2 regions of the Blautia sp. MCC269 genome follow, and region 1 is predicted to be linked to the other one. Evidence: riboswitches for the same ligand, from Rfam matches in the RefSeq annotation. Region 1 holds a riboswitch; the other holds the start of a gene.
The links. A riboswitch is a leader RNA that binds a small molecule or an ion and turns the genes downstream of it on or off. The one in region 1 is predicted to bind FMN.
Positions count from the first base shown of each region.

Region 2: it holds a riboswitch for FMN, as region 1 does, so the genes downstream of both, ribD (bifunctional diaminohydroxyphosphoribosylaminopyrimidine deaminase/5-amino-6-(5-phosphoribosylamino)uracil reductase RibD) here and GPK88_RS18465 (ECF transporter S component) in region 1, are expected to answer to the same signal.

Region 1 covers NZ_WQQE01000105.1:123,677-131,135, reverse strand. Annotated here, with positions in the region: gene GPK88_RS18470 (glycosyl hydrolase) at 1-1,638, shown strand, start outside; FMN riboswitch at 1,686-1,803, shown strand; gene GPK88_RS18465 (ECF transporter S component) at 1,933-2,568, shown strand; gene GPK88_RS18460 (MATE family efflux transporter) at 2,711-4,099, opposite strand; gene GPK88_RS18455 (NUDIX hydrolase) at 4,283-4,894, shown strand; gene GPK88_RS18450 (hypothetical protein) at 4,939-5,460, opposite strand; gene GPK88_RS18445 (SAM-dependent methyltransferase) at 5,809-6,993, shown strand; gene GPK88_RS19490 (winged helix-turn-helix domain-containing protein) at 7,073-7,459, shown strand, end outside; gene GPK88_RS19485 (ROK family protein) at 7,423-7,459, shown strand, end outside.
Region 2 covers NZ_WQQE01000026.1:51,206-58,664, forward strand. Annotated here, with positions in the region: gene GPK88_RS19770 (collagen-like protein) at 1-34, opposite strand, end outside; gene GPK88_RS09795 (tetratricopeptide repeat-containing glycosyltransferase family 2 protein) at 157-1,236, opposite strand; gene GPK88_RS09800 (HAD family hydrolase) at 1,341-1,991, opposite strand; gene ribH (6,7-dimethyl-8-ribityllumazine synthase) at 2,007-2,480, opposite strand; gene GPK88_RS09810 (bifunctional 3,4-dihydroxy-2-butanone-4-phosphate synthase/GTP cyclohydrolase II) at 2,510-3,727, opposite strand; gene ribE (riboflavin synthase) at 3,746-4,399, opposite strand; gene ribD (bifunctional diaminohydroxyphosphoribosylaminopyrimidine deaminase/5-amino-6-(5-phosphoribosylamino)uracil reductase RibD) at 4,381-5,508, opposite strand; FMN riboswitch at 5,784-5,898, opposite strand; gene GPK88_RS09825 (zinc ribbon domain-containing protein) at 6,018-6,785, opposite strand; gene GPK88_RS09830 (RNA-guided endonuclease InsQ/TnpB family protein) at 6,918-7,459, opposite strand, start outside.

The DNA of each region.
Region 1 (7,459 bases):
GATCTGAATCAGGGACAGGAAGAGGAAAAACTTCTGAAGGTGGGAGTAATGAAATATGATACAGTTCTGGTACCGAACTGCCTGACACTTCGAAGCTCTACTTTGGAGATCCTTGAGAAATTTAAGGAAAGAGGCGGCCGGGTGATCTTTGCAGGACAGCTTCCGAAATATGCAGATGCCTATCCGTCAGACAGAGGTGCGAAGCTGGCAGAGAAGTGTGAGACTGTGGCATTCAGTAAGTACCGTCTGCTGGAAGCTGTGAAAGAGGCAAGAGATATCGAGGTATTTGAGGATGACGGTAAACCCGCCACAAACCTGATCTACCAGATGAGAGAAGAGGGAGAAAACCGCTGGCTGTTCCTGTGTCATGTAAACCGCACAGAGAAGATCTCCGATGCCTGTATCGTGATCAATGAACTGCAGGAGCGTAAGAAAAATCAGGATCTTCCAAGAGAAGAAAAACTCCGCATCCGTATCCGCGGATCCTGGAAGATGACGGTATATGATGCTATGACAGGTGAAATTTATCCGGTAAAAGCAGAGTACCATAAAGGGGACACTGTTCTGGAACGAAGCATGTTTGATCATGACAGTCTTCTTCTCTGGCTGGAGCCGGCTGGCACAGCATCCATGGTATCGGAAGAATTGCTTTCTGAAACAGATAATGCTGAGAATAATAAGAGTGGTTCTGCCAGTGAGGAGAAGAAATGCAGCTGCCAGCTGGATATTTCCGATCAGGTGGAGATTGTCCGCAGTGAGCCGAATGTAAGTATCCTGGATCTGGCTGAATATGCGTTTGACGGTGGGGAGTGGCAGCCGGAGGAAGAGATTCTCCGTATTGACAATCAGTTCCGTGAGAAGCTGGGATATCCGCTCCGCATGGAGGCTTTTGCACAGCCGTGGACCAATGACAGAGTGGAAGGCTTTGAACATACTTTGTCCCTGCGATTCCATATCCATACAGAGGTTCTGTTGGAAGGAATCTTCCTTGCTATGGAAAATGACGAGAAAACCAGAATCTTCCTGGATGAGAAAGCAGTGGAAAACCGTGCAGAGGGATGGTATACAGACCACTGTATCCGCAAAGTGCCGCTTCCAAAGATGGAATCCGGAGAGCATGAACTGGTTGTTGAGATTCCTTATAATTCCAAAGTGAATATCGAAGCAATGTTCCTGCTGGGAGAGTTTTCCGTGAAAGCTGTGGGAAGAGACCAGGTGCTGGATGCAGTGAGCCACAAGGCAGCCTTCAGTGACCTTACCGTTCAGGGTTATCCGTTCTATGGTGGAAATGTGACATATAAAATTCCATTTATCAGCAAAGGCGGAGAAGTAAATGTACGGGCAAATCTGTTCCGCGCACCGGTTATGAAGGCTTCTGTGGATGGAAAAGAAGCGGGGTATATTGCATTTTCTCCTTATGAGTTATCTCTTGGTGAACTGCCGGCAGGAGAGCATCTCCTGGAGCTGACTGTATTTGGAAACCGGGTGAATACATTTGGAACCTTACACAACTGTGATCAGAAAGAAGACTGGTATGGACCAAATGCATGGAGGACAACCGGCGACCTCTGGTCCTATGAGTATCAGATAAAACCGTCAGGCCTTCTGAAAGCGCCGGTTCTTGCAGAGAAAAATTAAGGCTTGTAATTATAAAAAGAGCGCGTTATAATAAATCAATAAAAAGAAAATTTCTTCGGGGCAGGGTGTGATTCCCTACCGGCGGTATAGTCCGCGACCCGCTTTGGCGGCTGATCTGGTGAAATTCCGGAACCGACAGTAAAGTCTGGATGAGAGAAGAACGCGCAGTATTTGAAGAACGTGCTCAGCGCCCCGGGAAGAAGCTCCCGGGGCTTTTTATGTGAAGGAATTTTTTCGCATAAAGATTTCTTGTAGAAATTTTCTTTGAATATTTCTGAAGAAGGAGAGAGAGTTATGAGTGAACAGATATTACAGAGAGGAAATGCCGTGGAAAGAAGCAGAACAAGAACTATCGCGCAGGTAGCTATGCTTGGTGCTGTGGCAGGAGTATTGATGAATCTTGAGTTTCCGATCCCGTTTCTTGCACCGTCTTTTTATCAGCTTGATTTTTCCGAGGTACCGGTTATGGTAGGAACCTTCGCTATGGGACCTGTAGCAGGTATCCTGATCGAGCTTGTGAAGATTCTCGTACATCTCGTGACTAAGGGAACCATGACTGCCGGTGTTGGCGATGTTGCCAACTTCCTGTTTGGATGTGCCTATGTGGTACCGGCCGGCCTGATCTATCGTTTCCGTCATAAAAAGAGCAGAGTACATGCAGTTGCAGGTATGGCAGCGGGAACAGTTCTGACAGCGATCCTTGCATGCTTTGTCAATGCCTTTGTGCTGCTTCCGGCTTACGGTAAGGCTTTTGGAATGCCGATCGAGACTTTTATCCAGATGGGAAGTGCAGTACACAGCTCCGTAAACGGGCTGCTTACCTTTGCACTGCTGATCATCGTACCGTTTAATATCTTTAAATATGCACTGACATCTTTGATCGTATTTGTAATTTATAAGAAGATCCGTGTTGTACTGAAGGGTGACTGATCGTAAGAGAAAATAAAAATGCCATGTAATTTTACTGTGAATATAATAAGCAGTAAGGTTACATGGCATTTTTTATATATTACAGATGTATGCAGGTTGTGGTGTCTGCTTTATATGTCTGTATTTATTGGGCTGCAGAACATCAGACGGTCTGTTCTGCAGCTTTCATAATTCCAAGTTCACGTCTGGCAAAAACAACAGCCAGTACGAATGCGGAGGTATCTGCAATCGGTCCTGCATACATGACACCATCGATTCCAAAGAGGAAGGGGAAGATGACGATCAGTGGCAACAGGAAGAATACCTGCCTTGTGAGGGACATGATCACACCGAGTCTTGCTTTTCCCATGGAGGTAAAAAATCCGGCAGACATAGGCTGGATTCCGTTGGCAAAAGTCATCAGCATGAAGATTCGGAGATATTTTTCCGCAAACTGAAAGTACAGGTCGCTTCCGTTTCCGAAGATGCTTACGATCTGGTGAGGGAAGAACTGGAAACAGATAAAAAATACGGTTGCAATCACAGTACATAAGGTTACGGAATAACGGTATGTCTGACGTACACGGCTGTATTTTTCGGCACCGTAGTTAAATCCCCAGATGGGCTGGGAACCCTGGGAGATTCCGATGCAGATGGCCATAAATACCTGGTTGACTTTGGAAATGATTCCTGCACAGGCGATAGGGATATCACTTCCGTAAGCGGAGAGTGCGCCGTAATGGCGAAGGGTGTTGTTCATGACGATCTGCACTGCGGCGATGGCAATCTGGTTGATACAGGATGCCATTCCCAGAGAAAAAATAGCGGACAGGTTGTGGGCCTTCGGGATCAGCATGGAGCGGTCCAGATACATGTTCCGAAGTCTGGCAAAGTAAAAAATAATTAAGAGTCCGGACACAACCTGACCGATCACCGTTGCCCAGGCCGCGCCTTTGATGCCCCAGCCGAACCCGAAGATAAAAAGTGGGTCTAGGATGGTGTTGATGATTGCGCCGGCCAGGATACAGGTCATGGAATATGTGGGACTCCGGTCTGCGCGGACCAGATGATTGCCGCCGGTGCTTAAAACATAAAAGGGCAGGCCGACGGCGGTAATTCCCATGTAATCAATGGCATAGGGCATAACGTCTGCGGTTCCGCCGAAAAAATGGAGCAGTGGTTTCAGGAACAGGAGGACAATGACCGCTAAGATTCCGCCTGAGATCACCAGGGAAGAGAGTCCGGTTCCTGCAATGGAGCTGGCTTTTTTTTCGTTTCCTGCGCCCATTTCCAGGTTGTAATTGGAGGCGCTGCCGATTCCGAGGAGCAGTGCGGCTGCGGTGGAGATGATGGTTACAGGAAATGCGATGTTTGTGGCTGCATTTCCCAGCATTCCTACGCCCTGACCGATGAAGATCTGGTCAACGATGTTGTAGAGTGCGCTGACCAGCATGCTGATGATGGCGGGGATGGCGAACTTGGCGATCAGGCTGCCTACAGGGGCGGTTCCCAGAGGGTTTTCGGCCTGGGCAGAGGTGGTCTGGTTTTTCAATGTTTTTTCCTTCTTTCTTGTCTGCAGTAGCTGTTTGGTAATGTGATAAATAAATTTTAAATTTTATAGCAGGGTATTTATTATAGCACTATTGTGAAGTGAGTGTAAGTATAAAAAATTGACCTTTGGTTTTGGATAGGATAAAATGTTTTTAGAAAAAATTTTCGGGAAGGAGCTTTTCAGATGGGTAAGATCAACAGTGTGAAAAAACTTACAGATAATAAGTTCGTGAATCTTTATGGGGTGGATGCAACCAGTGTACATGATACGCCGGTTTCTTATTTTGTGGCCTCCAGGGCGAAGAGTGTGGAGGATATGAAGCTTTCTACGGGGGAGAATCATCCGGATGGGGTGATCATTTACAGTGTTTATGGAGAGAAGAGGGATAAGGTTGTGCTGATCCGTCAGTATCGGTATACGATCGGCGGGTATATTTATGAGTTTCCGGCGGGGCTTGTGGAGCCTGGGGAGGATTTCCATGAGGGTGCTGTGCGGGAGATGTTTGAGGAGACCGGGTTGAAGCTGGAGCCGATCAAGGTTGCGGAGGCTTTTGAGAAGCCTTATTTTACGACGATCGGGATGACGGATGAATCCTGTGCTACGGTTTATGGGTATGCCAGTGGTGAGGTTAGTAAGGCTGCTCAGGAGGATAGTGAGGAGATCGAGGTTGTGATCGCGGACCGGGATGAGGTCAGGAGGATACTGAAGGAGGAGAGGGTTGCGATCATGTGTGCTTATATGCTGATGCACTTTTTGAAAGATGAAGAACCATTTGACTTTTTGAAAGAAATCTGAGAAAAAATCAAGGGGAATCTGCGGTTGCGGATTCCCCGTTTTGATCAGATTTCTGTGAGTTTACCCAGGTCTTTGTTGTATTTGCAGTATTTGCCGTTTTCGGAGATAAATGGCTGGTAGGTGTCGGTACGGTTGTCTTTGACATAGACGATTCCGGTGGCGATCATTTCTACCAGGGAGAAGCGTTTGCTTAAGCTGGAGATCCAGCGGTAAGTTTTTTCGTTGCCGGAGTCTGCCATGAGGAGGTTGTAGCCGCCTGGGCAGGATTCCAGGGTGAAGTAGACTTTCTGGGACCGGATGGAGGTGTTGAAGACCTGGCCGGTGATGTAGGTGGAGAAGTTGGTTTCTACAAATTGGCGGAAGGTGTAGAGATCGTAGATCACGCCGGTGGTCTCATCTTTGATCTTGTCGCCGCGTTCGATGCGGGCTTTCAGGAGCTTGAGGACTTCGATGGTCCAGTTGATGAAGGAGATACTGCTGTAGGTCATGCTTTCCTGAAGCTGATCGACCAGCTGTTTTGACAGGATGTTGGATTTTGATGCTTCATTAAAAAGTTCTTCGTTCATAAGGTTCCCTCCAGTGTTGGATTTTTATATGGTTTTCGCTCTTTTTTTGTATCTTTTATTATAAGTCTGAATTGTATATAAAGCAATAAAAAATGCGTAAAATACAAAGATAATTATTGAAAAATGATATATAATTAACGAGCGTGTTTTGAAAATATCAGTGCTTTTGGTGGCTGAGTTAAATGTGGACTGTAAATATCGAGTTAATTTGGATAACTATAAATAATTATAAGGAAGAGTTTTACTAAATATCCCCATTTTATTGATGAAATTTTGTCGTATATCCCCCTTGACATAAAGGCTTCCTCCGGGTGTATCATAATGCTGTGTTAAAGGAGGTAGACTATTATGTTTGAGACATTACAGGAAAAGACGGAAGAGAAAGCAATGGTGCAGTTCCTTGAACGCTTTACAGATTATCCATTTCTGGTAAAGTTCAAGAATTCCGAGTATCATATCGGAGAGGGAGAACCTACATTTACAGTGAATTTTAAGAAAGTAATCCCGCTTGCGGATCTGATGAAAAGTACGTCCCTTGCATTAGGCGAGGCGTATATGCGCGGGGATCTGGATATCGAGGGGAATCTTTATGAGGCACTGGATCATTTTCTGGGACAGATGGGGAAATTTTCGACCAATGAGTCTGCGCTGAAGAAGATCATGTTCAGTTCAACATCCAGGAAAAACCAGGAAAAGGAAGTAACCAGCCATTATGATATTGGAAATGATTTTTATAAACTATGGCTGGACGAGACGATGAGTTATTCCTGTGGATACTTCATCCATGAAGATGATACTCTGTATCAGGCACAGGTAAATAAAGTTGATTATATTCTTAAGAAATTACATCTCAAAGAAGGCATGAGCCTTCTGGATATTGGCTGCGGCTGGGGATTTCTGCTGATCGAAGCGGCCAAGAAATATAAGATCCACGGTACCGGTATCACGTTAAGCCATGAGCAGTATGCGGAATTTCAGAGACGGATCAAAGAGCAGGGACTGGAAGATTATCTTACCGTAGAGCTTATGGATTACCGTGATCTTCCGAAGAAAGAGTATCAGTTTGACCGTGTTGTCAGCGTCGGTATGCTGGAGCATGTTGGCCGTGACAATTATCAGCTGTTTCTTGACTGCGTGGAGAAAGTCCTGAAACCAGGTGGACTGTTCCTGCTTCACTTTATCAGTGCCCTGAAAGAGCATCCGGGTGATCCGTGGGTCAAGAAATATATTTTCCCGGGCGGAACCGTTCCGAGTTTACGTGAAATTCTGAATCATATGGCAGAGGATAATTTCCATACCCTGGATATCGAGAATCTCCGCCTGCATTACAATAAGACACTGCTCCACTGGGAAAAGAATTTCCGGGATAACATCGAAAAAGAGAAGACCATGTTTGATGAAAAATTCCTACGTATGTGGGATCTCTACCTGTCCGCGTGTGCGGCAACGTTCCATAACGGAATTATCGATCTTCATCAGATCCTTATGACCAAGGGCGTGAACAATGATCTGCCGATGACACGGTGGTATTGATAAAAGTCTTTACAAACCCGCCGGAAAGGAATATCATACTTTTATAAAACTATTTATAAAAGTCAACAAGAGGTTCCGTATGGCAGGAAAAGCAGAGAAAAAAAGCAATACAAGATCAAGGATCATCAGTTATGTGATGAATAATGAGAATACATCCAAGGTGGAAATTTCCAAGAATCTGAACATAAGTATGCCTACCGTGCTTTCCAATGTAAATGAACTGATGGAAAGTGGGGTGCTTGTGGAAACAGGGGAATATGCATCCACCGGAGGCAGAAAGGCCAAGAGTATTGGTATCAATCCGTCTTACCGTTATGCAATGGGAATTGTGATCACTGCCAATCATGTGGGAATGACACTGGTGAATATGAGATCTGAGATCGAAAAGACAGACAGGGTAAGAATGAAGTTTTCGCCGGAAACATCTTACTGTGGGGAGCTATCCATACTGGTAAAAAAATTTCTG
Region 2 (7,459 bases), on a different contig from region 1:
CCATTTCCTTACGTTTTCGATGCCTGAACAGCATTCTTCGATCACCTCATAGGAAAATAACTTTCCCTACAGTATATGACAACAGCTTTTACCTGTGCATAGGATCCCCGCAAGCCTGTACCCTGCCAGGAAAATATAATAAATATGTCTTTCTTTTTATGTCAGACCATATTTTTCCCGGAAATATTTCTGGTCATACAATACTCCCGAATCTTCCGGCTTCAGCTCCATTGCTTTCTTATGAAAAAAGAATGCCTGCTCCGGGCATCCCATTTTATCATAACAAACGCAAAGCTGCATATATGGCACAAACCCATGATACTCAGCCATAAAAAATCCACCCTTTTTCTTATCTACAGGCACAGTAAGCGCCTGCCCGTACCAGTAGGCAGCCTGTCTGGGCAGCTCTCTTTCCAGAAAGATCTTACCGACCTCACAGCAGATTTCCGCCCTCGGCACATCCATAGTCAGACTGTACAAAAAAGCTTCCAGTGCGGACTTTTTCTCTCCCATTTTCCGGTAGCACTGTCCAAGTACAAAACAGGCATCGATCTTATTTTCCAGCCATCCGGACGGATTTTTCAGGAACTCCACCAACACAGCCTCTGCCTCCGGATATCGCTGATGATAATACAGTTCTCTCCCATAATAAAGCTGATGTCTGGGTTCCAGCTTTTCTCCTCCTGCCAGCATTTTTTCATAAATGCGGAGATTACGGTCCGGATCACCTTTTCCACATTTCCGGTGCCGGATCACCACATCTGAATAGATGATGTTTCCCTCCGGAATCACAGTTTCATGAACTGCCCCATTCCATCTGAAATTTCTGGATGTTTTCATTATCCGCTCCCGAAAATAAGAAAATGTTGTTCTCCCGCTCTGGTCAAACCCTGCCGCATATTCCATCATTACAACATCTGTTCCGGGATCCAGAGCTTCTTTAAGACTCTTCAGTTTTTCCAGATTTTCTTCATTCAGGACATCATCCGCATCCATCCACATCCAGTAATCGGTGCGGACTTTTTCCAGAAGAAAATTACGCGGAGCAGAAAAATCGTCACACCAGGGAAAATCATACACCAGCGACGTATACTGCTCCGCAATCTCTTTTGTTCTGTCTGAAGAACCGGTATCTGCGATCAGGATCGCATCCATTACCTGAGAAACCGGCTTCAAGATTCTCTCAAGAACTGCTTCTTCATTTTTTACGATCATACAGAGACTGAGGGAAATCATATTTCAGGATCCTTCGGATTTTTATAATATTTATGCCATTCCCATCAGTCCTATACCTTCTGTCAGTGTACAGCTTCTGCTTTCGGATAAAGCTGAGCTCATCCTCATATCACCAACTGTGGTATATCCTCTATATGTTCTGCAAGATGATCTGCCCCGTTCAGCTCCCCTCTCTCACCATATCCATACAGGCATCCTATAAATGGGCTTTTGCAGGCTCTGGCACATTCCAGATCCTGCCTCCTGTCTCCGACCACCAGATAAGGACCTGTATATTCCCGAATGATTTCCTGCACAATCTCTGTCTTTGGACGGAATCCATACGATTCGCAGTCATAAAAATGATCGAACCATCGTTCCATCCCAAATTCCTTCCAGTGCGCCTCACGATAGGAAGCTTTACAGTTACTTAAGATCACAAGATGATATCCCCGGTTCTTCAAAGCTGTAAGCATCTCCTCTGCTCCCGGATACCACACAGCCTTATGTTTCCTGATCTGTCTGACCATCAGGTCTCCTACCATCCTGCTTGCCTGCTCTTTATAGCTCTGATCCAGCTCCGGCAAAAATGTATTCCACATCTCCTTACTGTTAAATCCCAGCCAGCCGGCAATTTCCGCCGAGCCTATCTCCCGTTCTTCTGCAGCCTTCTGTTCTGTCAGCCACTGATAGGTTTCACGAAATGCCGGTTCATAGATTCCAAGGGTATGATGGATCGTTCCATCATAATCAAATATGATCGTTTTTGTCATCATTTATTTTCCTGTCTTTTAGAGCTGCTTCATCAGATTAACCATCTCGATCGCAGATAACGCACAGTCATAGCCTTTATTCCCGGCTTTGCTTCCTGCACGCGCAATAGCCTGCTCGATATTCTCAGTCGTGATCACTCCGAATAAGACAGGGATCCCTGTTGCAAGTTCAACCTGTGCGATCCCTTTGGCAGATTCATTGCACACCAGATCATAATGTGAAGTATCTCCACGGATGACAGCTCCCACGCAGATAACTGCATCATATTTTCCTGACTGTGCCATTTTCTGTGCTGTAAGCGGAATCTCAAATGCTCCCGGTACCCATGCTGCAGTAATATTCTCTTCTTCTACACCATGTCTTACCAGTCCGTCGACTGCTCCTCCCAATAATTTATTCACAATGATCTCATTGAATCTCGCTGCCACGATACCAACCTTCATTCCCTCCGGTGCTACTACTTTTCCTTCTACTAAATTGATCTGTCTCATTTTTTCTTCCTCCTGCTATTTGCTGTTTTTTATAAATTTATTTCTTTAAAAATATGACCCATCTTTTCCTGTTTCGTCTTCATATATTTCCGGTCATATTTTTGTACCGGAATCTCCAGAGGTACTCTCTCATTGATCTTCAGCCCGAATTCACCAAGCCCATAGACTTTATCCGGGTTATTGGTCAGTAATCTTAATGATTTCACACCAAGGTCTGACAGTATCTGTGCCCCGACCCAGTACTCTCTGAGATCCGGTGCAAACCCTAACTTCACATTAGCCTCCACGGTATCGTATCCCTGTTCCTGAAGCGCATAAGCTTTGATTTTGTTGATCAGTCCGATTCCTCTGCCTTCCTGTCTCATATACAGAATGATCCCTCTGCCTTCCGCCTCTACCTGGCGCATCGCTGTCTGCAGCTGCAGGCCGCAGTCACATCTGAGCGATCCGAATGCATCTCCTGTCAGACACTCCGAATGTACACGGCAAAGCACATCCTCACCATCTCCTATATCACCTTTTACCAGTGCCAGATGATGTTCTCCTGTAATGTCATTGATATAGCCATACATTTTAAAATCACCGTACTGCGTTGGGAGGTTTGCAGCTGCTTCCTCCTTTACATGCTTTTCATGTATTCTTATATAATCCTGCAGATCACGGATCGTAATAAATGTAAGGTTATGCTCTTTTGCCATTTCCCATAGCTGTGATGTACGCATCATAGTGCCATCTTCTTTCATAACTTCACAGCACACGCCGCATTCCTTCAATCCGGCAAGTCTCATAAGATCTGTTGTTGCCTCCGTATGGCCATTCCGTACCAGAACCCCGCCTTTTCTGGAAATAAGCGGAAATACATGTCCCGGTCTTCTGAAATCCTCCGGTTTTGACTGATCATCCACACACTTCATAATGGTATAGGAGCGTTCTGCCGCAGAGATACCGGTGGTTGTATCTACGTGATCCACTGCCACGGTAAATGCTGTACTGTGATTGTCCGTGTTCTCAGCAACCATCGGAGGAAAGTTCAATCTCGCCGCAAGTTCCGCACTCATCGGTGTACAGATAAGACCCTTTGCATAGGTCGCCATGAAATTAATATTTTCCCGGGTTGCAAACTCTGCCGCACATATCAGATCTCCCTCATTTTCTCTGTCCGGATCATCTGTGACCAGAACTATTTTTCCTTTCTTAAGATCCCTGAGTGCCTCTTCAATTGTGTTGTACTGATAATTTTGTGACATACTGTATATCCTCCTGTTTTAAAACCCGAATTCTTCAAGAAACTCCATCGTAATTCCGGATTCTTTTTTCTCTTCTTCATTTTTTCTGATGCCAAGCAGTTTTTCTACATATTTTCCGATCACATCATTTTCCAGATTAACCAGATCCCCCGGCACCTTTTCCAAAAGGGTGGTTTCTTCTCCTGTATGTGGAATGACCGACACCTGAAAACCAGCTTCATCAATCCTTGCAACCGTCAGGCTGATCCCATCAATACAAACGGATCCTTTTTCCACGATCAGATGCAAAATCTGTGGCGATGTCTCAATCGATACCCAGATGGCATTTTCTTCCCGGAGCATGGAACGTATCACGCCAGTCCCATCAATATGGCCGCTTACTATGTGTCCTCCGAACCTGCCGTCTGCAGCCATTGCACGTTCCAGGTTTACCTGGCTTCCGGCCTTGCAGCTTCCAAGACTGCTTCTTCTGATAGTCTCTGCCATCACATCGGCGGTAAATCCGTCCGGCTGGATCGACGTAACTGTCAGACACACACCATTCACCGCAATACTGTCACCGATCCTTGTTCCTTCCAGGACCTTCCGGGCTTTCACTGCCAGGATCCCTGATTCTCCTGTCAGCTGTATATAACGGACTTTTCCTTTCTCTTCTACGATTCCTGTAAACATGATTCCTCCTGTTTTTTCTCACACACCTGACATCTTATCCGGATGTCCTCACCAATCTGGCAGATATCTGTATATTTCAGTTCCACTGCTTCAGACGGGAATTCAACTCCGATACCTTCTACCGGTGTCTTCCCGGCCACACCGCCAAACAGCTTTGGTGCCACAAAAGCCTGTACTTCCTTTACAATTCCGGCTCGCAGGGCACTGTCATTTAACGTACCGCCTCCTTCCAGGAGAATACTATCAATGCCTTTGCTTCCAAGATCTGTCATCAGCTTCTTAAGGTCTATCTGATTCTTTTCATCCGGACAGTAAATGGTCTCAACTCCCATGGTATGTAATATTTTTATTTTTTCTTCTGTATTTTTCTGATCTGCATAAGCCACGATCGTCCGGTACTTTTCCGCACTTTTTACGATCTGACTGTCCGGCGGGATCCTGAGCTTACTGTCGCACACAATCCTGACAGGACTTTTCCATCCTTCTACCCGGACGTTTAACATCGGATCATCTGCAAGCACAGTTCCAATGCCTGCCATAATTCCCATGTACTGATGCCGCATATGCTGTACTTCTTTTCTTGCCGCTTCTCCGGTGATCCATTTTGATGCTCCTGTCTTCGTTGCGATCTTCCCATCCAGTGTCATGGCATACTTCATCACCACATAAGGAGTCTTCGTAGTAATATAATGGAAAAACACCGGATTCAGCTGATCACATTCTTCTCTCATAAAATCTTCAACTACTGTTACACCGGCTTCCCTTAACATCTGTACACCTTTTCCTGCCACTTTCGGATTCGGATCCCGGGAACCGATCACCACTTTTCTGATCTTCTGTTCAATGATCGCTTCCGTACATGGAGGTGTTTTTCCATGATGACAGCAAGGCTCCAGCGTAACATAAATCACCGCACCTTCTGCTGATTCTGTGAGGGAAGCAATTGCATTACGTTCCGCATGAAGTTCTCCATACTTTTTATGATAGCCTTCCCCAATGATCCTTCCGTCTTTTACGATCACTGCCCCTACCATCGGATTGGGATTCGTCCAGCCTTCTCCTTTTTTGGCCAGCTGGATCGCCCGAAGCATATATTCCTGATCCGTCATTTCTATTCCTTCTTTCTTATTCCTGTTCTTTGTCTGGTACACCGAGACTTTTAACCCTGTGCAATCGGATTCACCGACAAGTGAATGGTATAGTTATTTCGAAAACGATATACCAGATACAAAAAAAGCCTGCAGAAATATCTGCAGGGTGGAATTGATCTGTTACATATGATCAATAAATGAATGTCTGATTATTTCCTACATAAAAAGCTCTGAAATGGATCACCATCTCAGAGCTCTGATACTACATTCATTCATACAAAAATCAACTGTACTATCATCTTCTTCCATCCAGACTATACTGTCGGCCCCGGAATCTCACCGGATCATGCCTTTCGGCTCGCGGGCTCTACCGCCGGTAGGGAATCTCACCCTGCCCTGAAGATATCTTTTTGTTTATTTTAATACTTTATCTGTTATTTGTAAAGCGGAATTTTTATTTTACTCATTCCATGCGGAATATTATCAGTGAACGGTAACGAAACTAATCACTAATCCGCATACTATACTCATCTTTTTTTGTATATAACCAATTCAGGATTTTCACCGTCTTTCTCATATGTACATATCATAATAAAATCCATATTTGCCAGAATACCGAAGTATCTGTCCCCTCCGAATTCAGACTCCATTTGATTTCCCAGATAAGTTTTCTGGTCATCCAGAAATTTCACTTTTTGTCCATTTGGCAGTGCATATTCCAGATTTACATATTTACCTACAAGTGCATTCAGTCTGTCTACCCTTGGAAGTCCATCTATATGTAAATCATTTATTTCATTTATCAATTGCTTTTTAAACTCTTCAAACTGCCCATTGTCACTAAGTTCATCATACCTTTTCCAGTAATCTAACTTTGGAAGCATTTCTTTCAGATAAGTGCGTGCCTGTTCTTCGGTAAAGCTTTCATTTACCATATTCTTTACACAAACATCAATCAATTCATCCATATCATTATATGTGTATGTTCCATCTGCATAGCACCATTTACAATACTCCTCATTTAATGCGCCATCCTTATCACGTCCCAGTATGGAATCATCATCAATTGGCATCCCGCAGCACTGACAGATCAGCTTTCTCGGTTCTCCCAGAAGCGTATTGATCGAGACATCAAATTCTTTCGATAAGAGCTTAAGTGTATCAGTATTCGGAACGGTATCTCCATTTTCCCAACGTGATACTGCCTGCCTTGTTACCATGATTTTATCTGCCAGCTCGTCTTGTGACATTCCTCTTTCAGTACGAAGTTTCAAAATAATATTTTTTGTTTCCATAGTCGTCACCTCCATAACCACATCATATAGATAAATCCATGTTTTGAAAAGCAACCTGCTGTTGCCAACGAATAATCCAACACCAAACACACTTATCGCAATAATCATCAGCACAATCTTAAAGCTGACCATCTATCTTTTTATGTATTTTTGCTTTCTTACTTTTTTTATCAATTGGATACCATACAGTTTCAGCTTATATCCCAGCATGATATACAGCTTGTTATATGGCAGTCCGTGAAACTTCTGGTTGACCTTATGACCCATATCTTTCTCTTTACGGATATTTCGGATATCTCCCACAACCACACAGCGGATATCTTCTTTTATGCAGTATTCTGCAATCCATCTGGTCACTTTATGAAGATAATCCTTCACTGCATTCTGCTTTTTTCTGTAAAGTCTCTGGATATGTTTCGATGATCCTGGATATTTTATCCCTCTTTCCGATTGCTGTGCATACCAAACAGACTGCACTCTGGCGATCTCTTTATGAAAATATCTTTCCAATGAAAGATATCTCCTTCCAAGGATAAAAGTCCTGCCATTTCCGGAATCATAACAGGTCATCAGATTATGAAGTCCAAGATCAATAGATAAATAATGTCCATTCTGTAAAAGCTGCTCTGGTCCTTCAATCTCATAGATAACAATAAGGTCGCATTTTCCGTTTT